2 regions of the Micromonospora desertarenae genome follow, and region 1 is predicted to be linked to the other one. Evidence: riboswitches for the same ligand, from Rfam matches in the RefSeq annotation. Region 1 holds a riboswitch; the other holds the start of a gene.
What was found. A riboswitch is a leader RNA that binds a small molecule or an ion and turns the genes downstream of it on or off. The one in region 1 is predicted to bind thiamine pyrophosphate.
Positions count from the first base shown of each region.

Region 2: linked by a shared signal. The riboswitch ahead of SM577_RS30300 (ECF transporter S component) and the one ahead of SM577_RS05805 (thiamine phosphate synthase) in region 1 are both predicted to bind thiamine pyrophosphate.

Region 1 is NZ_JAXCFQ010000002.1:579,596-589,341, reverse strand. Features, by position in the region: gene thiC (phosphomethylpyrimidine synthase ThiC) at 1-1,340, opposite strand, end outside; gene thiD (bifunctional hydroxymethylpyrimidine kinase/phosphomethylpyrimidine kinase) at 1,358-2,146, opposite strand; gene SM577_RS05825 (thiamine phosphate synthase) at 2,143-2,751, opposite strand; gene SM577_RS05820 (thiazole synthase) at 2,907-3,686, opposite strand; gene thiS (sulfur carrier protein ThiS) at 3,683-3,883, opposite strand; gene thiO (glycine oxidase ThiO) at 3,874-5,022, opposite strand; gene SM577_RS05805 (thiamine phosphate synthase) at 5,016-5,642, opposite strand; TPP riboswitch at 5,637-5,746, opposite strand; gene SM577_RS05800 (ThuA domain-containing protein) at 6,069-9,746, shown strand, end outside.
Region 2 is NZ_JAXCFQ010000021.1:77,931-87,676, forward strand. Features, by position in the region: gene SM577_RS30255 (isoprenyl transferase) at 1-360, shown strand, start outside; gene SM577_RS30260 (hypothetical protein) at 431-616, shown strand; gene SM577_RS30265 (thioredoxin reductase) at 848-1,075, shown strand; gene SM577_RS30270 (pirin family protein) at 1,072-1,833, shown strand; gene gndA (NADP-dependent phosphogluconate dehydrogenase) at 1,911-3,356, opposite strand; gene SM577_RS30280 (MTH1187 family thiamine-binding protein) at 3,493-3,789, opposite strand; gene SM577_RS30285 (hypothetical protein) at 4,087-4,329, shown strand; gene SM577_RS30290 (energy-coupling factor transporter transmembrane component T family protein) at 4,429-5,229, opposite strand; gene SM577_RS30295 (ABC transporter ATP-binding protein) at 5,226-6,641, opposite strand; gene SM577_RS30300 (ECF transporter S component) at 6,762-7,352, opposite strand; TPP riboswitch at 7,424-7,529, opposite strand; gene SM577_RS30305 (alpha/beta fold hydrolase) at 7,608-8,441, shown strand; gene SM577_RS30310 (sugar isomerase domain-containing protein) at 8,481-9,230, shown strand; gene SM577_RS30315 (DUF6328 family protein) at 9,364-9,746, shown strand, end outside.

The DNA.
Region 1 (9,746 bases):
GACAGCGCGTCGTCCCAGGCCTGCGCCCCGGGGTGCCCCTTGGCCAGGTCGGCCGCGTGCGCAGCGATCTTGTACGCGATCACGCCCGCCTTCACGTCGTCCCGGTCCGGCAGCCCGAGGTGCTCCTTCGGCGTCACGTAGCAGAGCATCGCGGTGCCGAACATGCCGATCATCGCCGCGCCGATCGCCGAGGTGATGTGGTCGTACGCGGGCGCGATGTCGGTGGTCAGCGGACCGAGCGTGTAGAACGGGGCCTCGTGGCACCACTCCTGCTGGAGGTCCACGTTCTCCTTGATCTTGTGCATCGGCACGTGCCCGGGGCCCTCGATCATCACCTGCACGTCGTACTCCCAGGCGATCCGGGTCAGCTCGCCGAGCGTCCGCAGCTCGGCGAACTGCGCCTCGTCGTTGGCGTCCGCGATGGACCCGGGGCGCAGCCCGTCACCCAGTGAGAACGTCACGTCGTAGCGGGCCAGGATCTCGCAGAGCTCCCGGAAGTTGGTGTAGAGGAAGTTCTCCTCGTGGTGCGCCAGGCACCAGGCCGCCATGATCGAGCCGCCCCGGGAGACGATCCCGGTCACCCGGTCCACCGCCATCGGCACGTACGGCAGCAGCACCCCGGCGTGCACTGTCATGTAGTCCACGCCCTGCTCGGCCTGCTCGACGACGGTGTCCCGGAACACCTCCCAGCTCAGCTTCACCGGGTCGCCGCCGACCTTCTCCAGCGCCTGGTAGATCGGCACGGTGCCGATCGGCACCGGCGAGTTGCGGACAATCGCCTCGCGGGTCTCGTGGATCCGCTTGCCGGTCGACAGGTCCATCACCGTGTCCGCGCCCCACCGGGTCGCCCAGGTCAGCTTCTCCACCTCCTCGGCGACCGACGAGGTGACCGCCGAGGTGCCGATGTTGGCGTTCACCTTCACCAGGAACGCCTTGCCGATGATGGCCGGCTCGCACTCCGGGTGGTTGACGTTGAGCGGCAGCACCGCCCGCCCGGCCGCGATCTCGTCGCGGACGAACTCCGGCGCCATGCCCTCCCGGATCGCCACGAACTCCATCTCCGGCGTGACGATCCCGGCCCGGGCGTACGCGAGCTGGGTCGGCCGCTTCCCGGCCACCCCGGCCAGCGGGGTACCCGGGCCGCGCACCGGCGCGACGTCCCCGCGCTCGGCGATCCACGGGCCACGCAGCGGCGGCAGCCCCACCGCCGGGTCCGCGCCCGGCCCCGAGGTGTCGTAGAGCCGCACCGGCGGGTTGTCCCCGGTCAGGTCCACCTCGGCGAACGGCACCCGCACGTCCGGCCGGGACCCCTCGACGTACACCTTGCGACGTGCCTGCATGACAGCCTCCCTGGTGATCAAGCGGACCAGCCGAAGTGGTCCAGCGGGCCGCGTCCCGCGCCCAACGTCCAGTCCCGCGCGCCGGCCAGCCCGCGGGTCACGTACTCCTTGGCGGCCTGCACCGCCGCCGGCACCGGGTCGCCGAGCGCCAGCCGGACCGCGACGGCCGCCGAGAACGAGCACCCGGTGCCGTGGTTGTGCCGGGTGGCCACCCGCGGCGCCCGCAGCAGGGTGGTCACCCCGCCGCCGTGCAGCACGTCGACCGCCTCGCCGTCGGTGTCCACGTCGCCGCCGGTCACCACCACGTGCGCCGGTCCGCCCGCGGCGAGCGCCTCGGCGGCGGCCACCATCTCCTCGACGGTGGTCACCGGGCGTCCGGTGATGGCCGCGGCCTCCGCGCAGTTCGGCGTCGCCACCTCGGCGTACGGCAGCAGCCGCTCGACGGCGGCGACCACGCCCAGCGCGTGTCCACTGGTGGCGACCAGCACCGGGTCGACGACCAGGTGCGGCAGCCGGCCGTCCCGGGCGGCGACCGCCACCGCGTCGGCGACCGCCGGGCTGCCGAGCATCCCGGTCTTGACCGCGCGCACGTCGAAGTCGGTCAGCACGCTCTCCAGCTGGTCGGTGACCGTGCGCGGGGGCAGCGGCAGGACGGCGTCGACGCCCCGGGTGTTCTGGGCGGTGACCGCGGTGAGCACGCTGGTCCCGTACGCGCCGAGGGCGGCGAAGACCTTGAGGTCGGCCTGGATGCCGGCACCGCCCCCGGAGTCGGAGCCGGCGACGGTGAGGACGGTGGTGGGGGTCACGTCGCTCCTCGAGTGGTCGCGGTTGGTGGCTGCGGCGCGGCGGCCGCCGCCGCGAAAGCTCTGGTCAGGGTGGTGGCTGTTTCGGTGGGGTCGTCGGCGCGCATGACCGCACCCAGCACCGCGACTCCCCGGGCGCCGGCCTGGACGCAGGCGTGCACCTGGTCGGGGGTTTCGATGCCGCCGAGAGCAAGGACCGGCACCGGGCTTACCTTGGTCAGCTCGGCCAGTCCCCGGGGGTGCAGGGGTGGGCCGTAGCCGGGTTTGGTGCTGCTCGGGTGTACCGGCGAGAGGGTGACGTAGTCCTCTGTGGTGAGTCGGCCCAGCTCGGCCCGGTCGTGGCAGGAGCGGCCGACCAGGCCGACGCGCGGCGGCGGGTACGGGCCGGCAGCCGGCAGGTGCACCGCATCACCGCCGAGCGGGTCCGGCCCGGCGACGACCAGGGTGCCGCCGACGTCGCCGAGGATCGCGCGCAGCTCCGCCGCGAGCGCCAACCGTTCGGCGCGGGGCAGGTCCTTCTCCCGCAGCACCACCCACCGAACTCCCCCACTCACGGCCGCCGCCAGCACCTCGACCAGGGGCCGCCGCGCGAGCCGCCGATCGGTCATCACCACCACCCCGGCGGGCACCCACCCGGCGCCCGCCGAGATCTTGGAAGATTCCGGCCCCTCCGGGGGCCCTTTCCTTCCAAGATCTGGCCGACCGGCTGCCGGCCGGGCCGCTGCCGCCTCGGGCGGACCGGCGGCCAGCCCTGGCGGCGCGGTCACAGGTCGGGCCTTCCCTCGTCGGGGGTGGAGGCGAGCGCGTGGAAGCGGCGGGCGATCCGGCCCGCCCCGTACGCCAGCCGCCCGGCCTCGACCGCGAACCGCATGGCGGTGGCCATCGCCACCGGGTCGGCGGCCCGGGTCACCGCGCTGGCCAGCAGCACCGCGTCGCAGCCGAGTTCCATGGCCAGCGCGGCGTCGGAGGCGGTGCCGATCCCGGCGTCCAGGATCACCGGCACGTCAACGCTCTGCCGGATCAGCCGGATGTGGTGCGGGTTGGACACCCCCAGCCCCGAGCCGATCGGCGCCCCGGCGGGCATCACCGCCGCGCAGCCCACGTCGGCCAGCCGGCGGGCCAGCACCGGGTCGTCACTGGTGTACGGCAGCACGGTGAACCCGTCGGCGACCAGTTGCTCGGCGGCGCGCAGCAGTTCGACGCCGTCCGGCAGCAGGGTGCGCTCGTCGCCGATCACCTCCAGCTTGACCCAGTCGGTCTCGAACGCGTCCCGGGCCAGGTGCGCCACCTTGACCGCCTCGCCGGCGGTGTAGCAGCCGGCGGTGTTCGGCAGCAGCCGCACCCCGCACCGGTCGAGCAGTTCCAGCAGCCCGCCCGACCCGGCGGGGGTGGTGTCCACCCGGCGCAGCGCCAGGGTGACCAGTTCGGTGCCGGACGCCCGGATCGCCTGCTCCAGCACGTGCAGGTTGGCCGCGCCGCCGGTGCCCAGGATCAGCCGGGAGGTGAGGGGGACACCGCCCAGGTCGAAGGTCACCGCGCTCACCCGCCCTGGGCGGCGCTGAGCACCTCGACCCGGTCGCCGTCGCGCAGCACCGTCGCCGGCCAGCCGCTGCGCGGCACCACCTCGCCGTTGACCGCCACCGCCACGCCGCGCCGCTGCGGGGTGACCTCGCCGACCAGGTCGGCCACCGTGGCACCGCCGGGCACGGTCCGCCCGGCGCCGTTCACCGTCAGTTCCACCTGTCCTCCTCCGTCGTCTGCCCGGGTGAGCCGGCCGGCGGCGCCGGCGCGGGTGGGTGGGCCGGTCCGAAGCGGTCCGGCGCGAAGGGGGCGAGCAGCGGGTCCGGCTCGCCCCCGGCGGCCAACTCGGCGATCAGGTCGGCGGTGACCGGGGTGAGCACGATGCCGTGCCGGTGGTGGCCGGTGGCGGCGAGCACGTCCGGCCGGCCGGGCAGCGGGCCGAGGATCGGGGCGTTGTCCGGCGTGCCGGGGCGCAGCCCGGCCACCGTCTCCACCAGGTCGTACTCGGCCAGCTCGGGGAGCAGGTCGACGGCGGCGCGGAGCAGCCGCAGCACGGCGCCGGCGGTGACGCTCCGGTCGGCGCGCTCCTCGACCGTCGCCCCGACCACCACCTCGCCGCCGGACCGGGGGACGAGGTAGACGTGCTCGCCGTCGGCGTACCCCCGGATCACGTGCCGGAAGCCCGGCGGCTCGCCGCCCGGCGCGCGCAGCCGGAGCACCTGCCCCTTCACCGGCCGGACCGGCAGCCCGGTCAGCGCGGCCGCGCCGCAGCCGGCCGCCACCACGGTGACCCGGGCGTCCAGCGCGGACAGGTCGCGTACCGCGTGCGGCACCAGCACCGCGCCGGCCGCGGTCGCGGCCGCCCGCAGCGCCGGCACCAGCAGCCGCGGGTCGACCTGGTGGTCGGTGGGGGCCAGCGCGCCGCCGCGCACCCGGGGCGCCAGCGCCGGCTCGCGGTCACGCAGCTGCGTCGGGCGCAGCGGCGTCACCGGCAGCCCCAGCCCCTGCTGGTACGCCCAGAGCCGGCCCGCCTCGGCCAGGTCGTCGGCGGTGAGCCCGACCATCAGCGTGCCCTCGGTCCGGTAGCCGATCGGCAGCCCGGTCGCCTCGGTCAGCTCGGCGGCGAACGCCGGCCAGCGCGCCGCGGACGCGCAGAGCAGCCCGGTCAGCTCGCGCTCGCCGAAGTACGCCTCGGCGACCGGGGAGAGCATCCCGGCGGCCACCGCCGACGCTCCCGAGCCCGGGTCGGGGTCGTGCACGACCACCCGCAGCCCGCGCGCCGCGCAGCGCCAGGCGACGGCCAGCCCGACCGGCCCGGCGCCGACCACCGCCACGTCGGGGCGGCCGGTGGTCAGCACGTCAACGCCCCGAGCAGTTCGGCGGTGGCCCGGCCCGGGTCGGCGGCACCGGAGAGCGCGCCGACCACCGCCACCCCGTACGCCCCGGCGGCGCGCAGCGCCGGCACGGTCGCGGCGGTGACCCCGCCGATGGCGATCACCGGCACGTCCACCGCGGCGGCGACCGCCGCCACCCCGGCCGGGCCGATCGGGTCCGGCAGGCCGATCTTGGTGCTGGTCGGGTGGCAGGGGCCGACGCCGAGGTAGCTGGCGCCGGCGGCCACCGACTCGGTGGCGGTGCCCGGGTGCCGCGCGGTGGCGCCGAGCACGGCGGCGGAGCCGAGCACCCGGCGGGCCGCGCCGACCGGCAGGTCGTCGGCGCCGACGTGGCCGCCCGCGGCGCCCACCGCCAGCGCCACGTGCAGCCGGTCGTTGACCAGGCAGGTCGCGCCGTACCCGGCGCAGAGCGCGACCACCCGGCGGGCCAGGTCGTACGCCTCCCGGTCGGTCGCGGAGTCCGCCACCCGGACCTGCACCACCAGCTCGGCGCGGGCCACCGCGAGGGCGGCCCGGACCACGGTGAGCGGATCCCGCCCGGGTCGGGTGTCGGTGACCAGATGCAGTCGCCCAAGGGACGGCACGGCAACACTCCTCCCTGCGCCGGCATTACCCGGATCAGGTTCGACGGTCGGGGGCTTCCAGCCCCCCTCTCAGCCCGGTCCACCGGGCTCCCGTGGGTTACGTCGGTGTCACCGTACGACAGATCCGCCGGCCTGCCAAGACGGGGTTCGGCAATCGCAGGACGCCGGTCCGGCGCGGTGAACGACCCTCGATGCCTCCTGGCGACGGAGCACTTCGTACGGTCCTGTTCGGAATGTCGCTCGCCGTTGCCAAACCGTTACCAGCCGGCATCTTGCCCGCAACGGATCCAGCGGGATTAATTTGTTCAGCGATTCGACAAAATGCTGGTGCGGACATCCTGGCACGGTGTCCGCTCCGGTCCATCCGGGACGGTCTTCGGCGAGCCGGCCCCCGCGATCCCTGTCCACAGCGACATAGGAGGCGGCGTGTCCCGATCTCGTCGTGCCCGTCTACCCGTCCTGGCCACCCTGCTACCCCTCGCGCTCACCGCGACCACCCTGTTCGGCGTCCCCGGCGCGCAGGCCGCACCCCCCGCGCAGACCGCACCCGCCGCGCAGGCCGCGCCGCTGACGGCGCCCGCCGCGCAGACCCAGCCACGGACGGCGCCCGCCGCGCCGCCGGCCGCAGCCGCGCCGGCGGCCGACGAGCCGTTCTCGGTGCTGGTGTTCTCGAAGACCGCCGGCTTCCGGCACGACTCCATCCCGACCGGCATCGCCGCCATCCAGCAGCTCGGCGCCGAGCACGGGTTCACCGTCGACACGACCGAGGACGGCGCCGCGTTCAGCGACGACAACCTCGCCCGGTACCGCGCGGTGATCTGGCTCTCCACCACCGGCGACGTCCTCGACGGCGAGCAGCAGGCCGCCTTCGAGCGCTACATCCGCGCCGGCGGCGGCTACGTCGGCATCCACGCCGCCTCGGACACCGAGTACAGCTGGGCCTGGTACGGCGACCTGGTCGGCGCGTACTTCGCCAGCCACCCGGCGAACCAGCAGGCCACGGTCAAGGTGGAGGACCACGCCCACCCGGCCACCGCCGGGCTGCCGGAGCGCTGGTCCCGGTTCGACGAGTGGTACAACTACCAGTCCAACCCGCGCCCCGACGTACACGTGCTGGCCAGCCTGGACGAGACCAGCTACTCCCCCGGCGCGGGGGCGATGGGCGCCGACCACCCGATCGCCTGGTGCCACGACTTCCAGGGCGGCCGCGCCTGGTACACCGGCGGCGGGCACACCCGGGAGTCGTACGCCGAACCGCAGTTCCTGGCCCACCTGCTCGGCGGCATCCGCTCCGCGGCCGGGGTGGCGGACGCCGACTGCGGCGCGTCGCTGACCGCCAGCTTCGAGAAGGTGACCCTGGACAGCAACACCAGCAACCCGATGGAGCTGGACGTCGCCCCGGACGGGCGGGTCTTCTACGTCGAGCGCGACGGCCGGGTGCAGATCGTCAGGCCGGACACCGGCAACACGGTCACCGCGCTCGACCTGGACGTGTTCACCGGCAACGAGGACGGCCTGATCGGCATCCGGCTCGACCCGGACTTCGCCACCAACAACTGGGTCTACCTCTACTACGCCCCGAACGACGGGATCGCCCGCAACCTGCTCTCCCGGTTCACGGTGACCGGCGACAGCATCGACCCGGCGAGCGAGAAGCAGGTGCTGCGGGTGGACACCCAGCGCAACACCTGCTGCCACGCCGGCGGCAGCATGGCCTTCGACAGCGCCGGCAACCTCTACCTGGCCACCGGCGACAACACCAACCCGTTCGAGTCCAACGCGTTCACCCCGATCGACGAGCGGCCGGGGCGGCAGGACTACGACGCGCAGCGCACCTCCGGCAACACCAACGACCTGCGCGGCAAGGTGCTCCGGATCCACCCGGAGGACAACGGGACGTACACCGTCCCGACCGGCAACCTGTTCCCGGCGGGGACCGCGAAGACCCGGCCGGAGATCTACGCGATGGGCTTCCGCAACCCGTTCCGGATCGGCATCGACCCGGCCACCGACACCCTCTACGCCGCCGACTACGGGCCGGACGCCAGCGCCGCCAACCCCGACCGCGGCCCCGAGGGCACCGTCGAGTGGAACATCGTCGGCACGCCGGGCAACTACGGCTGGCCGTACTGCACCGGGGCGAACTACGCCTACAACGACTACACGTTCCCGTCCGGCCCCAGCGGGCCGAAGTTCGACTGCGCCGCGCCGGTGAACGATTCGCCCAACAACACCGGCCTCACCAACCTGCCGCCGGCCATCCCGGCCACCGTCGACTACGACTACAGCGGCAACCCGCGGTTCCCGGAGATCGGCGGCGGCGGTGCGCCGATGGGCGGCCCGGTCTACCGGTACGACGCCGAGCTGAACTCGGACCGCAAGTGGCCGGCGTACTACGACGGCAAGGCGCTCTTCGGCGAGTGGAACCAGTCGAAGATGTACACGATGCAGCTCACCGGTGACGGCAGGAGCCTCGTCGACATCAACCAGCTCCTCACCGGGATGACCATGCTCCGGCCGATGGACTTCGAGTTCGGTCCGGACGGCGCGCTCTACCTCATCGAGTGGGGCAGTGGCTTCGGCGGCAACAACGACAACTCCGGCGTCTACCGGATCGACTACATCGCCGGCGACCGGGCCCCGATCGCGGAGGCCAGCGCCGAGCCGACCTCCGGCCCGGCGCCGCTGACCGTCGCCTTCTCCAGCGCGGGCTCCCGCGACCCGGACGGCGGCACGCTCAGCTACGCCTGGACGTTCGGCGACGGGCAGTCCGCCACCGAGCCGAACCCGACGCACACCTACACCAGCGCCGGGACGTACAACGCGCAGCTAACCGTCATTAACCCGAAGGGCCGGACAGCGGTGGCCAACGTACCGGTCACGGTGGGCAACACCGCGCCGACGGTGACCATCGAGTTCCCGCCGGATGGCGGCTTCTTCGACTGGGGCGACCAGGTCCGCTACACGGTCACGGTCACCGACCCCGAGGACGCGGAGATCGACTGCGACCGGGTCCGGCTCCAGGTGCTGCTCGGCCACGACGAGCACGCCCACCCGCTGGAGCAGCACACCGGCTGCACCGGCACGGTCCAGACGTCGCTGGCCTCCGGGCACGGCGCCGAGGCGAACGTCTTCGCCGTCTTCGAGGCCACCTACACCGACCTGGGCGGCGCCGAGGGCGCCGGGCCGCTCACCGGCCGGGCCATCGAGCAGCTCCAGCCCAAGCGGAAGCAGGCCGAGTTCTTCACCGCCACCGGCCGGGTGCCGGGCGCGACCGGCGGCGGGGACCCGGGCGTGCAGCGCGAGACCACCGGCGACACCGCCGGCGGCGGCCAGAACATCGGGTTCATCGAGGACGGCGACTGGTGGTCGCTCGCCCCGGCGGACCTGACCAACATCACGTCGATCCGGTTCCGGGCCGCCTCGGCCACCAGCGGCGGCCGGATCGAGGTCCGCGCCGGCGCGCCCGACGGGCCGCTGGTCGCCTCGGGCACCGTGCCGGGCACCGGCGCCTGGCAGACGTACGCCGACGTGACCGCGCCGGTGACCGGCCCGGCGGGCGGCACGCTGTACTTCGTCGCCCGGGACCCGGCCGGCGGCGCGGGCGCGCTGTTCAACGTCAACTGGATGGACTTCCTCGGCCGGGGCGTCACCGAGAACGCGCCGCCGGTGGTCACCGCCACCGCCAGCCCGGCCACCGGCACCGCGCCGGTCACCGTGGCCTTCGACGGCACCGCCACCGACGCCGAGGGCGACACCCCGCTGACGTACGCCTGGGACTTCGGCGACGGCGGCACGGCGTCCACCCCGGACGCCACGCACACCTACACCAGCCCGGGCACCTTCACCGCCACCCTGACCGTGACCGACAGCAGGGGCGCGAGGTCGTACGCCACCGTCCCGGTGCGGGTGGACGCGCCGAACACGTCCTGCTTCGGGGCGCGCTCGGACGACTTCACCGGCGCCGGCCTCGACAAGGCCCGCTGGGGCGTGGTCCGGGAGAACCAGCTCTACTCGGTCTCCGACGGGGCGCTCCGGCTGCCCACCGCGGTGGGCGACCTCTACGGCGGCCGCAACGACGCCACCAACCTGGTGCTCCAGCCG
Region 2 (9,746 bases), on a different contig from region 1:
CTGACCCTCCAGTTCTGCGTCAACTACGGCGGGCAGGCCGAGATCGCCGACGCCGCCGCCGCGATCGCCCGGGACGCCGCGGCGGGCCGGCTCGACCCGTCGAAGGTCACCGAGAAGACGGTGGCGAAGTACCTCTACCACCCCGAGGTCCCCGAGGTGGACCTCTTCCTCCGCCCCTCCGGCGAGCAGCGGATCTCCAACTACCTGCTCTGGCAGACCGCGTACGCCGAGCTGGTCTTCCTCGACACGCTCTGGCCGGACTTCGACCGCCGGCACCTGTGGTACGCCTGCGAGCTGTACGCGCAGCGCGACCGGCGCTTCGGCGGCGCGCTGCCCAACCCGGTCGCACCGACCACCTGAGGCGCAGGCTTACCCGCCCGTCACGCCGGGTATCAATCCGGTCAGCAGTCACTGACGGAGGTGAACCCACATGATCCAGAAGCGCATTGCCCAGTGGGCGGTGATGGCGATCGCGGTGCCGCTCGCGGCGGCCGGCGTGCGCCGGCTGAGCCACACGCTGGAGACCCGGCGCGGCCCGTCCGGGGTCACCCGCATGCTCACCAAGGGCGCCGACCTGCTCCGCCCGCAGAAGGCCAAGCGTCGCCGCTTCTTCTGACCCGTCCGGCGCCCGCCTCCGGCGGCGTCGCCCGCCGCCCCGACCCGGCGGCGATCGGGCGGTTCCCGGTGTCCCGCGACGGTCACCCGACCGGGTGGCTCGCCCACCGCAACCGCCCGCTCGACCCCCGGGTCGGGGTTCGTGGTTTCCGGCGTGGGCGGGGGTGGCGGTGCCTAGGATCGGGGGCGGGGCAGGGGCAGGCCCCGACCGCGTCGAGCCTCGGGGGTGGGGATGCGGGATCTCCGGTACAAGATGATCATGGCGCTGAACGCCGCCGACCTCGGCGACCCGATCTGCGAGCAGGTGGCCGAGATCTGCGCCGAGATCGCCGAGCAGCACTGCGCCGAGTTCGGCCACACGCCCCGGCTGCGGTCGGGGGAGATCGCCGAACTGGCCACCGGGGAGCCGGCCCTGACCTGGGCCCCCGCGCCCACCGACACCGGGCAGCGTGCCTGGTGACACTCCCCGTCCCGGGGGTGGACGTCCGCCGGGCCGACGACCGCTTCGCCACCCGGATCTCCTGGCTCGACTCGAAGCACTCCTTCTCGTTCTCCCGGCACTACGACCCGGCCAACACCCACCACGGCCTGCTGCTGGTCAACAACGACGACGTGGTGCGGGCGGGCGCCGGCTTCGAGACCCACCCGCACGAGGACATGGAGATCGTCACCTGGGTGCTGCGCGGGTCACTGGTGCACCAGGACTCCACCGGGCACTCCGGGGTGATCTATCCCGGGCTGGCCCAGCGGATGAGCGCCGGCACCGGGATCCTGCACTCGGAGAAGAACGACGCCTGGCGGCTCGACGGCCGGGACCCGCACACCGACCCGGTCCACTTCGTACAGATGTGGGTGCTGCCCGACACCGAGGGCGTCGATCCCGGCTACGAGCAGCTGGAGATCGACGACCAGTTGCTGCGCGGCGGCCTGGTGCCGGTGGCCTCCGGCATGGACCGGTACGACGGGGCCTCGGCGATCCGGATCCGCAACCGGTACGCCACCCTGCACGCCGCCCGGCTCCAGCCCGGCGACGAGGTGGTCCTGCCGGACGCGCCCTTCGTGCACCTCTACGTGCCGGTCGGCGCGGTGACCCTGGAGGGCAGCGGCCCGCTCGGCACCGGCGACGCCGCCCGCCTCACCGCCACCGGCGGCCAGCGGGTCACCGCCACCGACCCCGCCGAGATCCTGGTCTGGGAGATGCACGCCACCATCGCCTGACCCCACCCGCCTGGCCCGCGATCCCGCACCCTCGGCCCCCGTGACGCGGCGGTGAACCCGGGCGATCACGGATCGGGTCAGGCCTCCAGTTCGGTGCGGTCGCCGGCCCAGCGGGTGTGGAAGGTGCCGTCGCGGTCGACGCGGTGGTAGGTGTGCGCGCCGAAGTTGTCCCGCAGCCCCTGGATCAGCGCGGCGGGCAGCCGCTCGGCGCGCAGCGCGTCGAAGTACGCCAGCGAGGAGGCGAACGCCGGCGCCGGCACCCCGGCCCGGGCCGACTCGGCCACCACCCGCCGCCAGCTCGGCACGCCGTCGTTGACGGTGTCCGCGAACCAGGGCGCGACCAGCAGCGTGGGCAGGTCCGGCTGCTCGTCGTACGCCTGCCGGATGCGGTCCAGGAAGCGGGCCCGGATGATGCAGCCGCCCCGCCAGATAGTCGCGGTGCCGCCCAGGTCGATGTCCCAGTCGTACTCCCGGCTGCCGGCGCGGATCTGGTCGAAGCCCTGCGCGTACGCGACGATCTTGCTGGCCAGCAGCGCCCGCCGGACGTCCTCGACGAACGCGTCCCGGTCGGTGACCTGCCACGTCTTGTCGCCCGCGGCCGGGAACGCCCGGCGGGCCGCCGCCCGCTGGTCGGCGTGCCCGGACAGCGACCGGGCGAAGGTCGCCTCGGCGATGCCGGTGATCGGGATGCCGAGGTCGAGGGCGCTCTGCACGGTCCACCGGCCGGTGCCCTTCTGCTCGGCCTGGTCCAGCACGACGTCGACGAACGCCCGCCCGGTGGCCGCGTCCCGGTGCGCCAGCACGTCGGCGGTGATCTCGATGAGGAAGGACTCCAGCTCGCCGGCGTTCCAGTCGCGGAAGATCTCCGCGAGCTCCGCCGGCTCCGCGCCCAGCCCGGCCCGCAACAGGTCGTACGCCTCGGCGATGAGCTGCATGTCGGCGTACTCGATGCCGTTGTGCACCATCTTCACGAAGTGCCCGGCGCCGTCCGGGCCGATGTGCCGGCAGCACGGCACCCCGTCCACCTGGGCCGCGATCTTCTCGAAGATCGGCCCGAGCTTGCGGTAGGACTCGGCGGAACCGCCGGGCATGATGCTCGGCCCGCGCAGCGCGCCCTCCTCGCCGCCGGAGACCCCGGTGCCGACGAAGTGCAGCCCGTGGCCGCGCAACGCCTCCTCCCGGCGCCGGGTGTCGGCGAAGTGCGCGTTGCCGCAGTCCACGATGATGTCGCCGGCGTCCAGCAGCGGGACCAGCTCGTCGATCACCGCGTCGGTGGGGCCGCCGGCCTTGACCATGACGATCACCGCACGGGGCCGCTCCAGCGCGGCGACGAAGCCGGCCATCGACTCGGCCGGCACGAACCTGCCCTCGTCGCCGTGCTCGGCGACCAGGCTGCGGGTGCGCTCCGGCGAGCGGTTGTGCACCGCCACGGTGAAGCCGTTGCGGGCCAGGTTGCGGGCCAGGTTCCGGCCCATCACCGCCAGCCCGGTCACCCCGATCTGCGCCGTCGCCTGCTCGGCCATCCGTCGTCACCTTCCGCCGTGGACACCTGCCGCTGCGACCGTATCGCGGCCCGGACGGCCAGCGCGCCGGACATCGACAGCGGGTGACCGCGACGTCGCGGCCGGTCGGTCTGGAGCGGGGCGACGCGGGGCCGGTTCAGCCCTCGGCGAGGCGGGCCTCGACGTGCGCCACCTTGGCGGTGAGCGCGTCGGTCACGCCGGGCCGGATGTCGGCCTTGAGCACCACGCTGACCCGGGGCGCCTGGGCGGCCACCGTGTCCACGGCCCGCTTCACCACCGCCATCACCTCGTCCCACTCGCCCTCGACGGTGGTGAACATGGCGTCGGTGCGGTTCGGCAGGCCGGACTCCCGGACCACCCGGACCGCCTCGGCGACCAGGTCGCCCACGGACTCGCCGACGCCGAGCGGGGTGACGGAGAACGCGATCAGCATGCCGCCGATGGTGCCAGTAATTCGGCTGCGCGGGTCGGGGTGGGGGGCTACTGTGTTCCCATGCGCAAGTGACGCCCCACCTCCGAGCCGGCCCGCCGCCCTGTGCCGCGGGTCCGCGTGCTCCCGGGCGTCCGCATTCCCCACCCGCCGCGTCGGCGGTGGTGTCCTCCGTGGTCGGTCCCGGCGAGCAGTCCCGAATCCGTACGACCGTCGCCCGACGGTCACCTGACGAGCCGGGTCGTCCCGTCGCCCGCGCCCAGCGCCGGCCGGAACGGTCCGCAGACAAGGAGGCACCGGATGCCCGCCAAGCGCAATCCGAAGAAGTCCCGCAGCGCCCTGCCCACGCCGTCGGTCGCGGACCTGACGCCGGTCAACCTCGACCAGGTGGCGATCGCGCCGGTGTCGCCGGCCGGTCCGGTGCTGCCGGCCACCCGGCCCACCGCCCCGAAGGCCGGTCCGCCGGTCCTCGGCGGCGGCAAGGCCGCCGGTCGCGGCCAGCGAGCCGGGCAGACCCGCCGGTACGCCTTCCGGCGCAGCTGACCGGCACCCCGGGTGGAGGTGCCGCTGCCCCGCCGGCAGTGGCCCCTCCACCCGGTACCGCCACCCACCGGCGGTGACCCTTCCACCCGGCGCGGCCGGTCAGCCGATCAGCGGGCGGAAGGTGCCGAGCAGCACGCTGACCGTCAGGGCCGCGCCGGCCACCGCCGCCGCCCCGGCGATCAGCAGCACGTCGGCGGCGCCGAACCGCTGCCGCCGGGCGACCGTGCGCGGCGTGTCCGCGTCGAAGCCCCGGGCGTCCATCGCCACCGCCAGCCGGGTGCCCCGCCGGATCGCCCCGACCAGCAGCGCGAAAGCGGTCGAGACGAAGAGCCGCAGCCTCGCCAGCGGGTTGCGTCCGGCGTCCACCCCGCGCGCCCGCCGGGCCAGGCTGATCATCTGCCACTCCTGGCCGAGCAGCGGCACCAGCCGGAACGCGGCCAGCGCCCCGATGGCGAACCGGGCCGGCGCCTTCGCGTTCTGGATCAGCGCGTCGGCCAGGTCGGTCGGGTCGGTGGTGGCGAAGACGATCACGCCGGGCAGCGCCACCGCGAACATCCGCAGCACCAGGCCGAGCGCGGTGAGCAGCACCCCGGAGGTGACCACCGCGGGACCGGCCTCCACCAGCACCCGGCCGGACCGCTCGGCGGCGAAGAGCACCAGGGTGACCAGGATGCCCACCGCACCGAGCAGCAGCGGCCAGGCCCGCCGGGCCAGCACCCGGAACCGGACCCCGAACAGCGGCAGCACGGCCAGTTCGGCGGCGACCGCGATGGCCGGCGCCACCGGGTCCAGGGTGGCGATCATGATGAACGAGAAGACCAGCGCCGCGGCCAGCTTGGCCACCGGGTTGCGCCGGGCCAGCGGGGCGTCCGGCGCGGCGACCGGCTCCAGCGTGATCACGGACGGCTCACGGTGAGGGTGCGGTCGGCCAGCGCGGCGACGAACTCCGGGTCGTGGGTCACCGTGACCACGCCGTGCCCGGCGTCACGCAGCTCGGCGAAGAGGTCCACCAGCTCCAGCCAGGTCCGCCGGTCCTGGCCGAAGGTGGGTTCGTCGCAGATCAGCAGCCGGGGCGCGGTGGCCAGCGCGGTCGCCACGCTCAGCCGCCGCGCCTCGCCGCCGGAGAGGGTGTACGGGTTGGCGCCGGCCAGCCGCTCCAGCCGCAGCCGGGCGAGCAGCGCGTCCACGGTGGCGCGTACCGCCGGCTCGGGCGAGCCGGTGCGGCGCGGACCCAGCGCCAGCTCGTCGAAGACCGTGCCGGTGACGAACTGGTGCTCGGGATCCTGGAAGACCGAGCCGATCCGGCGGGCCAGCGCCGGGGCCCGCCACCGGTGCGGGGGAGTGCGGGCGTCCGGGCCGGCCAGCGCCGGGCTCGCGGCCACCGTGCCGGCGCCGGGCCGGAGCAGCCCGCCGAGCAGCAGGGCCAGGGTCGACTTGCCGGCCCCGTTCGGGCCGAGCACGGCGAGCGCCTCGCCGGCGCGTACCGCCAGGTCGGTGGGGGCCAGCCGGGGCGGCAGGCCGAGCCGGTCGGCGGCGAGCAGCGGGTCGCCGGCCGGCGCGGTGGCGCGGCGCGGCGGCACCGGACGGCCCGGCACCCAGACCCCCTCGGCGGCGAGCGCGTCGCCGTGCGCGCCGAACACCGCCTCCGGGGTGCCGTCGGCTCGGACGCCGCCGCCGGGTTCCAGCACCACCACCCGGTCGACCAGCGGCAGCGCGTCGGCGACCCGGTGCTCGACCAGGATCAGCGTGGTGTCGGCGTCCACCGCCCCGGCGACCGCGTCGCGGACCAGCGCGGCGCCGGCCGGGTCGAGGTTGGCGGTGGGTTCGTCGAGCAGCAGCAGGCCGGGGCGCAGGGCGAGCACCCCGGCCAGGGCGAGGCGCTGCTGCTCGCCGCCGGAGAGCGCGGCGGTGGGCCGGTCCCGGTGGTACGGGAAGCCGACCCGGCGCAGCGCCTCGTCCACCCGGGGCCAGATCTCCCCGGCGGGCACCCCCCGGTTCTCCAGCCCGAACGCGACGTCGTCGCCGCTGCGGGCCATCACCAGTTGGCTCTCCGGGTCCTGGAAGACGATGCCGACCCGTTCCCGGCCCTTGCGCGGGTCGAGCCCGTCGATCTCGACGGTGCCCTCCTGCTCACCGGAGTCCTCGGGCAGCAGGCCGGCCAGCGCGGCGAGCAGCGTGCTCTTGCCGGCCCCCGAGGGCCCGAGCAGCAGCACCCGCTCCCCGCTCTCCACCCGCAGGTCCACCCCCCGCACCGCCCACGCCCGCCGCCCGGCGTGCCGCCACCCGAACCCCCGCACCAGCACGGAACTCACACCCCCACCCCCGCCCGGCCAGGGTTGACCATGAAGTTGCCACCACGACAGGCCGCTGCGGAGGGCAACAACTTCGTGATCGACGCGGTGGGGCGGGGGTGGGGGTGCATGGTGGGCGGGTCAGACCGGGGTGCGGTCGCGGGCGGCGGGGAAGCGGTCCAGGGCGCCGGTGCCGGCCAGGGCGCGGGTGAGGTACCAGCCGCCGGCGCCGGCGACGACCGCGGCGCTGACCACGGTCAGCAGCGCGTACGGGATCCGGTAGCTGCCCAGCGCGTAGTCGACGTTCCAGACGAAGAAGTCGAACAGCGCCGCGCCGAGGCCGGTCAGCGCGCCGGCGAGCAGCGCGGTCGGCAGCCGGAACGAGCGGTACCGGAAGGCGGCGAAGGCCAGCTCGGCGCCGAGGCCCTGGATCAGGCCCTGGACGATGGTGATGCCGCCCCACTCGGAGCCGAGCAGTGCGGAGATCGTCGCGGCGACCGCCTCGCAGAACAGCGCCGCGCCGGGCTTGCGGATGACCAGGCCGCCGAGCACCGCCGGCACCAGCCAGACGCCGTACATGACCGCCTGGCCGGCCGGGAAGAACGCGAACGCCGGGTCGACGGCCCGCCAGAGCAGGCCCCAGGCCCAGAAGATGACGCCGAAGGCGACCGCGATCACCGCGGCCACGACGATGTCGATGGTGCGCCACCGGTTGCTGGTGGGGTGAGTCATGAGTGCTCCCAGTCCTGAGTGCGAACCAGGAGAAGACGCACGCCGCGCCCGGTGTCCCGGACGGCGGCGCGGCTGGAGGTCGACCGAACTCCCTGCGCTGGCATTACCCAGATCAGGTTCGAGGGTCTGCGGGTGGTGCCCGCACTCTCAGCGCTGTGCGCTCCCCTGTCGGATGTGAAGTTGTCCCGGCAGACGCTAGCACCGCCGGCAGCGCCGGGACGAGTCGCCCGCGCCGGCCTGGGTAGGCTGCCGATCATGCGCATCGACGCCCGGCAGTTGCGGTTCGAGGTACGCGCCGGCGGTCCGGAGGACGGCGAGCCCGTGCTCCTGCTGCACGGCTTCCCGCAGCACGGCGGGGAGTGGGACGACGTGGTCCCCGCGCTGCACGCCGCCGGGCTGCGCACGTACGCGCCGGACCAGCGCGGTTACTCGCCCGGCGCGCGGCCGGAGGCGGTCGAGGCGTACCGGATGGCGGAGCTGGTCGCCGACGCGCTGGCCGTGCTGGACGCCCTCGGCGCGCGGACCGCGCACGTGGTCGGCCACGACTGGGGCGCGCTGGTCGGCTGGGAACTGGCCGTCCGGCACCCGGAGCGGGTGCGCACGCTGACCGCGGTCTCCGTGCCGCACCCGGCCGCCATGGCGTACGCGCTGGCCAACGACCCGCAGCAGAAGGTGCGCTCGGCGTACATCGTGCTGTTCCGGCAGCCCGGCAAGGCGGAGAAGGTGCTGCTCGGGTTGAACGCCACGGCGCTGCGCCGGATGCTCGGCGGGGTCGGCGACGCCGACCGGGTGGCGGCGTACGCCGAGCCGATGCGCGAGCCGGGCGCGCTCACCGCGGCGCTGAACTGGTACCGGGCGATGCCGTCGCGGTCGGAGCTGGCCGCCACCGGCCCGGTGACCGTGCCGACCACGTTCGTCTGGAGCGACCAGGACGTGGCGATCGGCCGGACCGCCGCCGAGGCGTGCGCCGCGCGGGTGACCGGGGACTACCGCTTCGTGGAACTGCCCGGGGTGAGCCACTGGATCCCGGACGAGGCGCCGGCGCCGCTGGCCGAGGCGATCCTGGCCCGGGTACGCGGACTGGCCTGACGCCGACGCGAGGTGCAGGCAGCGATGGACGGAGGAAGCATGACGGTGAGTGCCGAGGACTACCTGGCAGTGGTGACCGAGACGATGGGCCGGGTCGCCGCCAGCCAGCGCGAGGCGGTCGGTCGGGCGGCCGACCTGATCGCCGGGGCGGTGCGCGCGGACGGTGTGGTGCACGCCTTCGGCACCGGGCACTCGGAGGCGCTGGCGATGGAGATCGCCGGGCGGGCCGGCGGGCTGGTGCCGACCAACCGGATCGCCCTGCGGGACCTGGTGCTGCTCGGCGGCGAGCCGGTCGACCTGCTCGGCCCGACCCTGGAGCGGGACCCGTCGGTGGCGCACAAGCTCTACGACCTCGCCCCGGTCCGCCCCGGGGACGTCTTCGTGCTGGCCTCCAACTCGGGGGTCAACGGGGCGATGGTGGAGTTCGCGTCCCTGGTGAAGGAGAAGGGGCACGCCCTGGTGGCGATCACCTCGGCTCAGCACTCCGCGCAGATGACCTCGCGGCACCCGTCGGGGCGCAAGCTCGCCGACTTCGCCGACGTGGTGCTGGACAACGGCGCCCCGTACGGCGACGCCACCCTGCCGCTGCCCGGCGGCGGCGCGGTCGGTGCGGTCTCGTCGATCACCGCCGCGCTGCTGGCCCAGCAGATCACCGTCGAGGTGGTGGCCCGGCTGCTGGCGGCGGGGGAGCGCCCGCCGGTCTACCTGTCGGCCAACATCGCCGGCGGCGACGAGCACAACCACGAGCTGGAGGCCCGGTACGCCGGCCGGATCCGCCGCGGGGCGTGAGCCGGGAGGCCCCGGCGCGGTGCCGTGCGGCGCCGGTTGTGAGCCGGTTTCGTGACGCGTGCGGTGGGGCATCAGCGTTGCTGCCGGCGGGCTGGACCCCGCCGGCAGTAGCGTCTCACCGGAGGTGGCCCCCGTGTCGAAGGAAACCGAGCGGCAGCGCTGGCAGCGCAACTTCGCCGACCTGCTCCAGGAGTTGCGGGTCGCCCAGACCGGTGTGCAGATCCTCTTCGCCTTCCTGCTCACCCTGCCGTTCAGCAACGGTTTCACCAGCACCAGCGGCTTCCAGAAGGACGTCTACATCGTCTCGCTGCTGGCGGCGGCGGCCGCGACCGCGATGATCATCTCGCCGGTGGCGTTCCACCGGGCGCTGTTCCGCCAGGGGCGCAAGCCGGAGCTGGTCCGGTTCGCCCACCGGATGGCCAGTGCCGGCCTCGCCTTCATGCTGATCTCGATGGTCAGCGCGGTGCTGCTGATCACCGACTTCGTGCTGGACCGGAGCATCGCCCTGGTGCTCAG